Regions from separate parts of the Ruegeria sp. BJ6 genome, predicted to be linked through region 3. Evidence: riboswitches for the same ligand, from Rfam matches in the RefSeq annotation. Region 3 holds a riboswitch; each other region holds the start of a gene.
The links. A riboswitch is a leader RNA that binds a small molecule or an ion and turns the genes downstream of it on or off. The one in region 3 is predicted to bind cobalamin.
Positions count from the first base shown of each region.

Region 1: another riboswitch for cobalamin. It lies ahead of ACR0D6_RS17415 (DUF1636 family protein); the one in region 3 lies ahead of ACR0D6_RS05510 (CbtB domain-containing protein).
Region 2: another riboswitch for cobalamin. It lies ahead of ACR0D6_RS21580 (hypothetical protein); the one in region 3 lies ahead of ACR0D6_RS05510 (CbtB domain-containing protein).

Region 1 is NZ_JBQFSG010000009.1:130,904-135,133, forward strand. Features, by position in the region: gene ACR0D6_RS17405 (ABC transporter substrate-binding protein) at 1-355, opposite strand, end outside; gene ACR0D6_RS17410 (ABC transporter ATP-binding protein) at 374-1,159, opposite strand; gene ACR0D6_RS17415 (DUF1636 family protein) at 1,156-1,443, opposite strand; cobalamin riboswitch at 1,615-1,822, opposite strand; gene ACR0D6_RS17420 (DUF6525 family protein) at 1,988-2,260, opposite strand; gene ACR0D6_RS17425 (DUF1826 domain-containing protein) at 2,257-2,892, opposite strand; gene ACR0D6_RS17430 (GTP-binding protein) at 2,889-4,100, opposite strand; gene ACR0D6_RS17435 (Rrf2 family transcriptional regulator) at 4,205-4,230, shown strand, end outside.
Region 2 is NZ_JBQFSG010000016.1:8,627-12,856, reverse strand. Features, by position in the region: gene ACR0D6_RS21590 (alpha/beta hydrolase family protein) at 1-567, opposite strand, end outside; gene ACR0D6_RS21585 (TetR/AcrR family transcriptional regulator) at 653-1,216, shown strand; cobalamin riboswitch at 1,234-1,439, shown strand; gene ACR0D6_RS21580 (hypothetical protein) at 1,528-1,935, shown strand; gene ACR0D6_RS21575 (protein-tyrosine phosphatase family protein) at 1,953-2,456, opposite strand; gene ACR0D6_RS21570 (DNA polymerase III subunit gamma/tau) at 2,624-4,230, shown strand, end outside.
Region 3 is NZ_JBQFSG010000002.1:54,607-58,836, forward strand. Features, by position in the region: gene ACR0D6_RS05490 (DUF302 domain-containing protein) at 1-118, opposite strand, end outside; gene ACR0D6_RS05495 (DUF1636 family protein) at 288-623, shown strand; gene ACR0D6_RS05500 (hypothetical protein) at 611-1,105, opposite strand; gene ACR0D6_RS05505 (CbtA family protein) at 1,170-1,868, opposite strand; gene ACR0D6_RS05510 (CbtB domain-containing protein) at 1,873-2,043, opposite strand; cobalamin riboswitch at 2,080-2,287, opposite strand; gene cobF (precorrin-6A synthase (deacetylating)) at 2,331-3,074, opposite strand; gene cobA (uroporphyrinogen-III C-methyltransferase) at 3,067-3,795, opposite strand; gene ACR0D6_RS05525 (cobyrinic acid a,c-diamide synthase CobB) at 3,792-4,230, opposite strand, start outside.

The DNA.
Region 1 (4,230 bases), on a different contig from region 3:
TGACGTCGCCGCCCGGCTTCATGCCGTAATACCAGCCAGCGAAGAACAGGTCAGGTTCGACCGCAACAAGATTTTCGACCGTCGGGTATTTCGGCGCCAGTTCCGGGATGTCTCCGCGCAACTTGTCGAATTCCGGGCTGGTCTTGTACCAGCCGGTGATGCCGGTCAGACCGACGATCTTCTCCTGCAGACCCAGCGCAAAGGCCATGTCGGTCATGTTCATGTCATGTACGACCAGCCGTTCGGGCTGAGTTTCGAACACCAGCGGCTCGCCACAGTTGTCGACGCTGACCTCCTGCGCGGACGCGGCGCCTGCCATGGCTGTGACCAGCGCCACGGACCAGATGTGTTTCATTCGGGAATGCTCCTTGGTTTAGGTTGAGACTGTTGTTCTTCGGATATCCAGCGCTGGGATGATGCGGCCTTCGTGGTGAAAGCACAGGTAATCGACGCCAAACGTGTCGCGGACCCGTTCCGGGGTCAGTACATCGGCCACGGGGCCAAATCCCGTAAGCCGCGTGGATTTCATCAGCGCCACATGGGTGGCAAATTCGGGGATCATCACCAGATCGTGGACGATCATCACCACCGTGATGCCCAGTTCGGCGACCAGCGACAGCATCCTCCCCTTGGCATCCGGGTCCAGATGGTTGGTGGGTTCGTCCAGAAAAAGAAGTGATGGGTTCTGCGCCAAAGCCCGGGCTATATGGGCGCGTTGCCGCTCGCCCCCGGACAGCATTGCCATTCGTTTGTCTGCCAATGCATTCAGGCCGGTCAGGTTCAGTACCCTGTCCAGTTCTTCAGCGTGTTCTGCAGCCGAACGGTCGGCCCAGATCGGAATCTGACCCATCGCGACGTAATCCCGTAACAAAAGCCTGCCATCGGGAAGCTCTTGCTGACTGACAACGGCGATCATCCGGGCCCGGTCTTTGGCGGGCATCTGTTTCAGGCAGCGCCCCTTGACCAGAACGTCGCCCAGCACGATCTCAGCCGTCCCGCACAGCAGGTTCAAAAGCGTTGTTTTTCCAGCCCCATTCGGACCGGCAATTGCCAGTATCGCGCCCTCGTCCAACTCAAACGAGGCGTCCTGCAGCAGGACATCACCGTTGAGCGCATAGTATTCGAGGTCCCGCGCAACCAGAAAGGTCGAGGTCGTCATGATGGCTCCTCCAATTGGATCCCAGGCAAACGTGAAAGGGTTTTTGTAAAAAGTGGACCAGGCCGGTCGGAGGCATTGGTCCAGCCATCTGGGCTGTCGTGGTATTGCTGCGCAAATTTGGCCAGCGCTTCGATGTCTTCCTCGCTTTCAATGTCACCGAACAGATACTGAGCTTTACCGACGGCCTGAAATCCGACAGTTGTTGGCTGCGCGCAACCGGCCATACAGGCAACTGTGCGGATAGCGAATCCCGTGGGCAGCTTACCGGTCAGCGTATTGCGCATGGCCCCAACAGACAGTGCGCCGCGACAGGTCGAGCAGATCAGAAGGAAATGGTCAGGTGTTTCCGGCATTGTCCGCTCCGCTTAAAGCCAAGCGCGGACAGAAGGTGCCGATCATGTAAACACGTGTCAGACGTGCCATCAAAGCCTCCTTCCAGGACGCCCCGCCCCGGGTTGGTTAAACATGCGATGGCAGGTCTCCTGACTTGCGGATCGTCGCTTGGCCATCCTTCCCGGCCCTATTGGCCAGTGGTTGTTTGGCGTCGCTCACCGCTTACAGTTGCGGGGGCAGTTACGGACTTGGCACCGACAGGCGGACCGCACCGTATTCCCTTTTCATCCCCTGGGCGTACCATGGGGAACCATCTGTACCCTGATTGTCTTAGACCGGATGCCTTGTCAATCGGGACCTGAGTCAAAACCTATCAATTGCATCTTTTGCGTTCGGCGTCGTCAAACCGGTTCCATGAAAGCCATCGATCGAGCGGTGCCAAAAGCCGCATGTTTAACAACAACAGGCCGTGATGAATGAGACATGAGTTCTCCTTCACGTTCGGGACATGAGTTTGAAAACGGTGGATTGCCGGTCACGGGCAAGCGTTCTGGCTTCGGCTTCGCTTAGGGACCGAAGTGTTTCCTCCGCCGTGAGACCGCGGGCCCGCGACTTTGACCAAATGCGTCGCGCGGATGTGGGGGACCATGGCAAGGCTGCTTCGGACAACCAACGCCTCAACGGCGCCGGCAAGCCGTCAAATGCAGCCATTGGATCATCGGAACGCCGCTTGCGTCGTAGACTGCATTGCCCGAGATTCCGGCTCATGCTTCGTCGTCCGGGTCGAACACGGGGTCCAGCACCAAGACAAGCCGGGTCTGACCTGTACCCTCAATCGGCGGCGAGCGATGCAACAGCCCTGACGATGGCTGTTCGGGCCACAGCGTCCCCCGCAAGAGAATTGGAGCACCGGTTTCAACCGTGAACACATGTGCTGGATCCGTTCCATCCTGCGAAATGCCGTACTGTGTTCCGGTACCGCGATAAGTGCAAACCAACCGCGCGGTAATCGCATCGATATGAAATCTACGACAGGCGTTAGTGGTCACAACATCCAATCGCAGTCGCAGGAACCTTGCATTCATCAGATGCGAGAACATGTCAGCGAGGGAAACGATATCATCCTGAAGCCACTCTCTTTCCGGAGTGTCAGGCAATCCAGACGCGTCACAGAGATTCGCCAGTGCAGACCTGACCTCATGCGGAGTTAAAATGATCCGACCGCGTGGCAGAACCTCTGGATCAAGCTCGTTCAGCCAGCTTTGGACGTCAGCAGGTGCTTGCCTCCGCCAGATCGCAGCAGCGCATCCGGGTTGAAGAAACGTGGCGAATGACGATAGGTTTTCCGCGACCGCGACGCCAATGGCCGCGTCTTTTTCCAGCGTTTTGGCAAAGTTCATGCGGCATCCTCCACCCGCCGCCAGATTGGAAACGGGTCCGGATAGTCGGGCAATGTGTCGGGCCCCATGGCTGCAGCTGCAGGAACAAGACAGGCATCCAATCGCGCCTTCAAAGCCGGCCAGTCAATGCCCGCTCCGATGAAGACGATTTCCTGACGACGATCACCCCAGGGTTCTTGCCAGTGGGCCTGCATGTAGGCTTTCGCACTGTCGTGTGTAGGGCGCCGCTCCTCCGGTACCGACGCCCACCAGGTGCCCAGCGGTTTTACACTGGACAGCGCCCCGGCCAGCGAAAACTCAGCTACCCAGTCGGGTCGTGTCGAGATCCAAAAGTGCCCTTTGGCCCGGATCACCCCCGGCGAATCACCATTGAGGACTTTCAAAATGCGCTCGGGAACAAACGGAAGCCGTGCCCGGTATACATATGAGGTGACGCCATATTCCTCGGTCTCTGGCACATGATCGGCAAAACCGTACAGCTCCTTGGCCCACATCGGATGCTCATGAGCTTGTTCAAAATCAAAGAGGCCGGTGTCGAGAATTTTCTCGGCGGCGACTAAGGAGTGATTTGTCTCAATAATCTCGGCATCCGCATTCAGGCTGCGGATGATCTTGCGCGCTGCGTCGACCTTATCCGCCCCCGCATCGTTGACTTTGTTCAAAACCACCACATCAGCGAATTCGATTTGATCCGTGAGCAGATGGACGAGTGTGCGTTCGTCTTCCTCGCCCATCGTTTCGCCCCGATCCCGCAGGAAATCATGAGAGGAATAATCGTTAAGGAGATTTACCGCATCAACAACTGTCACCATCGTGTCCAGCCGTGCCACGTCAGACAAGCTGTTGCCGAATTCATCCCTGAAGTCGAACGTAGCTGCAACCGGCAAGGGTTCGGAGATACCGGTGGATTCAATCAGCAAATAATCAAATCGGCCTTCTGCAGCCAAACGGCGAACTTCGTCCAACAAATCATCACGAAGAGTGCAACAGATGCAGCCATTCGACATCTCAACCAGCGTTTCATCCGGCCGGCTAAGTTCGGTATCGGCCCGCACTAGATCAGCGTCGATGTTCACTTCGGACATGTCATTGACAATGACCGCGACCCGCCGCCCTTCGCGATTGTTCAGGACGCGGTTCAATAGCATGGTCTTGCCCGCGCCAAGAAAGCCGGAAAGGACGGTGACAGGAAGACGAGTATCTGACATGGGTTGCTCCGAAGGGTGCCTCGAGAGTCATGTAACTCTCATAGTTACTAGACGAATGCAACAGTCATTGTTACGTGTGACGCCCGCTTGGAGAAGAAACACAAATGAAGCGCAATAGTCGCCTGTCCCT
Region 2 (4,230 bases), on a different contig from region 3:
CAGCGGCGGCAAATCCGCGCCAAACCCGATCATCCGCCCGGGAAGATACCCCATCAAGCGAACCAGCAAGGGCGCGTGACCAAACCAGAACAGCCGCGCCAGCCCCTGATAGGGCCAGGGGTGATCACTGTGATGCACCAGACCCGAGCAGACGCAGATCATCCGGTCGATCTCTTCAATACCGGGTTGCACCGGCCCAAGCATCCCGCCAACGGAATGCCCTATGACCCACAGTTTCGCGTCCGGGAACCTGCGCCGCATCTCGTTTCGTGCAGCGGGCATATCGATCAGGGCCCAGTCTGCCATGGTCACCGTGGACGCCTTTAGTGGGCCTGTCTGCGAATGGCCGAAATCACGATAGTCATAGGTCAGGCAGGCCATTTCCTTTTCCGCTGCCAGCCATCGGGCAAAATGCTTGTAATAGTCTCTGGGTACACCCGTCGCGCCGTTTAGAACGACCACCACTGAAGGTTCAGATGCCGGTGCATACAGGCGGGCTGACAGCTCCGCGCCGCCCGATGGAAACCTGAAATCTTCGACTGCTACCGAGTTCTGGCTGTCCAACATCTCACACTCCGACGATCACTGGACCAATCGGTCCATTCAGTTCGTTCTGGACCAATCGGTCTAATCTCGTCAATATACAATTCAAATGACCGAACGTCCGCTTCCGACCAAAGATCGCCTGATCCGCACCGCTGCCGAGCTGTTCCAGCGTTCGGGTTATCACGGCGTTGGTTTGTCCGAATTGCTTATGGCTGCGAATGCGCCCAAGGGTTCGCTTTATCATCACTTTCCGAACGGAAAGTCCGATCTGGCGCTTGCTGCCGCGACATGGGCGTCGGATGGCATGCTGCGCCTGATCGCAGCCTCGTTTGAGCCCGCCGGGAACTTTCGAGAAGGTGTTGAGATCCTGTGCCACAAGATCGCGAAACTTTTCGATAAGTCAGGGCATTGGGACACCTGCCCCATCTCGGCAACGCTGTTCGAAGGGCCTGAGAACACCGAATTTCGCGAGCACGCCTATCATCTGTACGAAGGCTGGATGACCGAAGTGAAAGACCACGCAAGGCGTCTGAACGCACCAGACCCCGACCTTCAGGCAGATGCCCTGTTCATCCTGCTGCAGGGCGGATGGCAACTGGCGCGCGCCCGGCAGAATTCGGACGTACTGCGCGGACTTCCAAAGATGATGCGGTTCGACGAATTCCGTTGACCCGGGCGCTTCCGTGCGGGTAGCACTTGCGTGATGGTTTCCGTGCCGAATCTTCGGACGGGATGAAAAGGGAACACGGTGCGGTTCAATTGAACCAATGCCGCGACTGCCCCCGCAACTGTAGGCGGAGAGCAATGCCGAAATGCCACTGGCCAAATGGCCGGGAAGGTCGGCAAAGCAATGACCCGCAAGTCAGGAGACCTGCCATCGAAACTGTAACTCGAATTCGGGCGGGGTGTCCGTAATGGGTTTGACGCACAGCGCCGTCTTTCCCCTGATCAACGCCCCATCCGTCGCGCGGAGGGCGCATTATGATTTTGAAAACCGAGACACACGTGCTTTCAGCCACGGTCTGCCAACGTACCGGCGAACCCTGCCCGGCGCTGTTGCACATGGCAAACACTCTTACCAGGGCCGTCACACAGGCTCGCCGGGCGACTTCGGACGGCTTCGAGATCGAGGGTAACACTGAACTTGCACATTGCCCTGGCGGCTGTACGGCGCGGTTTCACGCATATGGGAGCCGGATTCGCGTGTACTGCGATGTGGATGAAGCAACTGAAACCGCTCAGCTGGACCGCTATGCGGATGTCCTGTTGAACCCGGCCTCAACGTCCCTGCCGTCCGGTTGGATCACCAATCCACCTTGCGCGATTCTTGAGGCGACGCCTCGAACAACAAACGCCGCCACCTGCGGTCCGACACACGCTTCGGCTTAGGTCACCGCAAGTAACTGTCAGTGCTGCGCGTGCGCCTGCGCGGGCTTTGTAGCCCAGTCCAACTGCCCTTCGGTCTCGACCGCGCAAGGGCGCACGGCGCGCAGGCGGCTCAGCGCCTTTGCCGGTGTTTCGCCGCACTCTACCATCAATCGCAGGGCAACCATGCCCGAGCGGCCGCACCCGCCTTTGCAATGCACCAGCACGCGCCCGCCACCCGACAACGCCTGCCGGGCAGAGGCGCTGACGTCACGCCACCGCGCGCGAATTTCAGCAGGCGGCGCCCCAAAATCCTCGACCGGGAGATGCACCCAGCGGCTGGCGCGGCTTTGAATGTCAGTGCCAAAATGCCGCGCGCCCTCCTGAATCATCTCAACTTCGGTGGTCATCGAGATCACAAGACCCGGCTGCCAGTCGGCAATCGTGTTCAGATCTTCGGAATATCTTCCGCCACGCCCCGGCAGCGGGGAAATGGCCAGCGTTCCGCCGCCGACCTGCAAGGCGTATATCACCAGTTCAGACATTTAACTCCCCCCAAACAGGCCCTGCCAGTCATGGCCGTCCGGTTACCCACAGCTGTAATTTACCCCGCATCGGGCATTATCCAAATTAATTTCGCAACGACCCGCTGTGGACGCGGGCGGCAGGGGGCTCTACGCTGCGGCTTCAGTACGAATCCGCCAGAGCAGACATGACCGACACCGCATCCACGGCCTATCAGGTCCTTGCCCGAAAATACCGCCCCGAAACCTTTGCCGATCTTGTCGGTCAGGACGCGATGGTGCGGACACTGAAAAACGCCTTCGAAGCCGACCGGATTGCGCAGGCTTTTATCATGACCGGTATTCGGGGCACCGGCAAAACCACCACCGCACGGATCATCGCCAAGGGGATGAACTGCATCGGCCCGGATGGTGAAGGCGGTCCTACGACAGAACCCTGTGGCAAATGTGAACACTGCACCGCCATCATGGAAGGCCGCCATGTCGATGTCATGGAGATGGACGCGGCCAGCCGCACCGGCGTCAACGATATTCGCGAGATCATCGACTCCGTCCGCTACCGCGCCGCCAGCGCGCGCTATAAAATCTACATCATCGACGAAGTGCACATGCTGTCGACCAGCGCCTTCAACGCGCTGCTCAAGACCCTTGAGGAACCACCCGAGCACGTAAAGTTCATCTTCGCCACCACCGAGATTCGCAAGGTTCCGGTGACGGTGCTGTCCCGCTGCCAGCGCTTTGATCTGCGCAGGATCGAGCCTGAGGACATGCTTGGCCTGCTGCGCAGGATCGCCAGCGCCGAAAGCGCGGAAATCGCCGAAGACGCGCTGGCCCTGATCACCCGCGCCGCGGAAGGTTCCGCCCGTGACGCGACATCGCTGCTGGATCAGGCGATTTCTCATGGGGCGGGGGAAACCTCGGCCGATCAGGTGCGCGCGATGCTGGGGCTGGCGGACAGAGGGCGCGTACTGGACCTGACAGACATGATCCTGCGCGGCGACGCGGCAGGGGCACTGACCGAACTGGGCGCGCAATATGCCGAAGGGGCCGACCCGCTGGCGGTGCTGCGCGATCTGGCCGAAATCACCCATTGGATATCAGTGGTCAAAATCACGCCGGACGCCGCCGAAGACCCGACCGTTTCACCGGACGAGCGTGCCCGCGGCCAGCAGATGGCGCAGGCCTTGCCGATGCGCGTACTGACCCGGATGTGGCAAATGCTGTTGAAGGCGCTGGAAGAGGTGGCAGCCGCACCTAACGCCATGATGGCGGCGGAAATGGCAGTTATCCGTCTGACGCATGTGGCCGATCTGCCCAGCCCTGAGGAACTGATCCGGCGTCTTCAGGACACGCCCCCTCCGCCTTCGGGCGGCCCGGGCGGCGGCGTCCCGGTAAACGGCAACAGTGCTGCCGTCACAAATGCGGGTGTCGTTGCCGCACCTGCCCATGTGTCGCCACCGCGCGGAAACGGTGGTGCGCCAACTGCTGCGCTGGCGCAGGAACTGCAGGCAGCCCTTGCCCGTTATCCGACCTTTGAGCATGTGGTCGAACTGATCCGCTCGAACCGCGATGTAAAACTGTTGGTGGAGGTTGAAAGCGGTGTGCGACTGGTATCATACCAACCGGGCCGGATCGAATTCACGCCAACCGAACAGGCCCCGACGGATCTGGCGCAACGGTTGGGTTCATCCCTGCAGCGCTGGACGGGGAACAGATGGGCGGTGTCCGTCGCCTCGAACGGCGACGCACCGACGATTGCCGAATTGCGCGACGCCGCAGAACTCGCCCTGAAGGC
Region 3 (4,230 bases):
GCACCAGTTCATCATAGGCCTTGTCGGTCGGATACACGGCCCAACCGTCGCGCGGCTGCAGATCATCGGCCCATGCGGGCAGGGCCAACAGGCACAATGCTACCCAGTGTGGTTTCATTTTTCGCCCTCCGGTGTCTTCACGGGGACTTGATGCCAGAATTCCGCTTTGTACGCGCTCACATTCCCGTGTGTATTTGCGGGTTGAGTGCTTGCACACCGCCAGCGAAAGCCGCAGTAACAGTAATAGTATGGACGAGGGCGGGATGAGTTCAGAGCGGATGAGGCTGATGATCTGCAGCAGCTGTGCCGGGGCGCGGGATCGTGACGCCGAATGGCTGGCTGTGCGCGCGGCGTTGGTGCGCGTTGGGTTGGAGGATCACGTTCAGCTTGGTGAACACGCCTGCTTCAGCAGTTGCGAAGAACCCGCAGCGCTTGCGTTACAGGGGGAAGGCATGGCCTCATATGTATTTTCCGGGATCGATGTGCAGGCTGATGCGGATGATATTGCTGCAACGTGCCAAACTTATCTGAACAGCCCCATGGGCTGGATTGAAGACGCCCGGCCTTGCGGGCGGCTTCGATTGTGTCTGCGCGCGCGAATTCCGGCGCTTCAGTCCACCTGAATCGTCAATTTGGCACTGACCGGCGCGTCATCCACTGCCAGAGGGCTGTGGCTGTTGGCGTTCAACGACACCTCGACCTCGACCTCGCCTTTCGGCAACTCCGGGATGTGCATCCAGTTCCCATAAAGGCGCGCCAGTTTGGCTCCGTTGATATAGACATGCGCGTGACCTTCGCCCGGCCTGTCATCAGACGAGGCGTTTTGCGGCGCAAAACGGAAATTCTGCGGTTGGACATGCAGGTTCCAACCTGCCATCGGGTCTTTGATCAGGTCGATCTCCAGCCCCGGCGCATCTGGCCCGGCGGGCAGGCTGATGGTTTTGGAATGGTCATGCGCTGCAGCTTCGGCATGCGCGCCGCCGTGATGAGACGGATCTGAATGATCATGACCATCAAAGGTAACACCATTGGCCGCAGCCAACACAAACCCGGCGCCGCCGCCAAAGACCAGACCAATGGCGAAAAGTGAAAGTGAGCGGGACATTTCTTTTCCTTGCGAAAATGAAACGCCCGCCGGAGATACTCCGGCGGGCAAACTTCATGCATAATCAGGTGTTAGCTTCTGCGCGTTTGCTTTCGCTTTGCCAGAAATAACCTGCAAATGCACCGACCAGAATCCACGCCACCAGACCAATGCCGAAAGCGCGCGCGGCGAACAGGGCGCCGATTTCGGTTGGTACAGGACCAGTGAAGACATCGGGTTCAGGTGCACCGATGACATGCGGAGCCAGCAAAAGGATCGCTGCAATCACATAGCTGATGATATTGCCCCCAAAGGCAATCAGCCACATGGCCACGGCTGCGGCGGCTGCCGTTGCCCACCACCAGATCTGCCGGTCATAGACATCGGCTGCGGCAACCCCGGGCACTTCAGGCGCCAGTGAGAACCCCGGAGCGAAGTGAAGTGCGATAAAGCCGGCAAGACCCCACAATACGCCGGTTCGGCCATTGACCTCGTGCCCCTGACCTTCGGCAACCGACATCAGGGCGACCAGAGCCAATGCATACCCTGTGTAGATAAACATCGTGAAGATCACGCTCAGCGCGTCGCGCTGAAGGTCGGAAAACATGCCGGGCAAATCGGGATGGGCCGAAACAGCCTCACCGCCGAAATGAATCAGTTCACCGGACTCATAAAGTTCCGCGTGCAGCAATACCGGCTGCACAAACGCAAGCTGCAGCAGAGCGGCTATCAGCCCTGCTGCAGCACCAGCGAACAACGCGCTGGTCAGAATGCGACTGAACATGGTCTCAGTGGCAGGGAAAGCCGGTTGCGTGACGCACGTCGTGTGCGGCGTCGTGCAGGGCCGATGCCTGAACGTGGCCAGCCAGGGTAACGATCCCCAGACCCAGAACCACAGCGAAAATGGCGGGAAGTATGCCTGTATTCGCGGCGGATGCCTTAAGCGTTTTTGTCGTCATTTCTTGTCCTCCTGTGCCGCCGCACCCGACGGCCGGTTTTTAGTTTCTCGCCTGGCAGGTCTCCTGGCTTGCGGGTCGGTGCCTCTGTTCGCCTTCCCCCCGAAGATCGGGAGTGGCCGGTTGAACAGGGGCTCACCGCTTACAGTCGCGGGGGCGGCTCTGGCTTTGACTTTCACGAAAGTCGCACCAAATTCCCTCTTAGCGTCCGGATTGCTCCGGCGGGACCAGACCCTTCCATTTAGCCGGGATGCACGGGGCGGCGCAATCTTCATTTGCGACGTTTTAGGTCAGATCACACGCTTTTTCAGCAAATAGATATCCATGATCCAGCCATGCGCAGCCCTGTGCATCGCGCGGTTGGCCAGAATCTCCTGGCAAACCTCATTCAAGGGACCTTTGATCAGGATTTCCTCTTTCATCCCGACGTAAGCGCCCCACCAGATGTCATAATCGGCCATCTCAAGGCTCTGGAACGAGCACTCTCCATCCAGCATCACCGCCACTTTCGAAGCGTGTTCCGGCCAGCCTTCCTCGCGGATTCGCCGCCCGGTGGTCACCACGTATGGTGCGCCAAGATCATTGATCGGAATCGAATGGGCTGCCGTCAGCGCCTGTAGCGCGGTAATGCCGGGGATCACGCGGGTCTCTGGTTGCGGGTCCAGTCGTGAGGCGATTCGCAGCGAACTGTCATAAAGCGACGGGTCGCCCCAGATCAGTAGGGCGACATGACGTGCGTTAGGATAGGCCGAGATCGCTTCCTGCCAGCGCAGGGCAATGGCGTCATGCCATTCGTCCACGCCACGAAGATAGCCATCGTCGGCGCGGCGCTTTGGGATATCGAAATAGGCGATCTGTGGCGGGGTGTCCGTCACTGCGGCGATGATCTCTTCCCGCAGCCCGGCCAGATCGGCTTTGTTCTCGCCCTTGCGGGGAATGAGAATCAGGTCCGCAGCCTGAATGGCTTTTGTGCCCTGAAAGGTCACATGGTCGGGGTTTCCGGTGCCGATACCGATCAGGGTCAGGTCAAACATCGTCGAACTCTGCCAAGGGGCCGTACAGGATCAGGGCAGGGGCTGTGCCGATCTCAGCCGCCAGCTGCTCGGACAGCGCGCCAACCGTCGCGCGGTGCAACTTTTGATCAGGCGTTGAAACCGACTCAGCCATCAATGCGGGCGTATCCAGCGGCAGGCCGTGCTTGTGCAGTGCCTCGACCAGCAAAGGAAAAGTGCGTTTGCCCATGAAGACCACCGTCGTCGCATCGGGATCGGCCAGCGCGGGCAGGTTCAGGTCTGTGGGTAACTGGCCGCTGACATCATGGCCGGTGACGAATTGCACCCGCCTGGCGGTCAGGCGCCGTGTCAGCGGGATGCCCGCCGCCGCTGCCGCCGCAACAGCGGAGGGGATGCCGGGGATGATTTCATACTCAATCCCGGCAGCGCGCAGCGCAACGAGTTCCTCTTCCAGTCGCCCGAAAAGCCCGCCATCGCCAGATTTCAACCGAACGACGCGTGCGCCGGTTTGCGCGTAATCCACCAGCAGGCGGCTTACATGGTCCTGTTTGGGCGAAGGGCGGCCCGCGCGTTTGCCTACGCCCACCAGATCGGCATCCTCGCGCGCATGGCTCAGGATGGGGCCGCTGCTGAGGTCGTCAAACAGCACCGCGTCAGCCTTTTGCATCCGGTCCACGGCCTTGAGCGTCAAAAGTTCAGGATCGCCGGGACCCGAACCGATGAACGAAACGAAACCGCTCATGCTGAGGCCTCCGCGATAAGGTGAAAGAATGTGCCGGTCACGTTGCCACGTACCGATCCTGTCTGCGGGCCTTCTGCGCCTTCTGCATCGAATACCCGTGCCAGCGGCGCGTCAGGCTGTTCAACGATCGAGGAATAGTGGAACTCGTGCCCTCGCAGGGCCGTTCCCGTCGCAAATCCGGGCATCGGTACCAGCAACTCTGCCTTGCGATAGCCAAGGTTGAACTTGCGCTTTTCGTAAGACGTAACCAGCCCCAGCAGACCAGCCATTTGGTGCCGAACACCTTCCTTGTCGATCAGGGCCTGACCCAGGGCCATATACCCTCCGCATTCGCCATGCACGGGCTTGGTCTCGGCGTGTTTGCGCAACCCGGTCAGAAATGTCCCGGCAGAGGCCAAAGTGCCCGCATGCAATTCCGGGTAGCCCCCGGGCAAC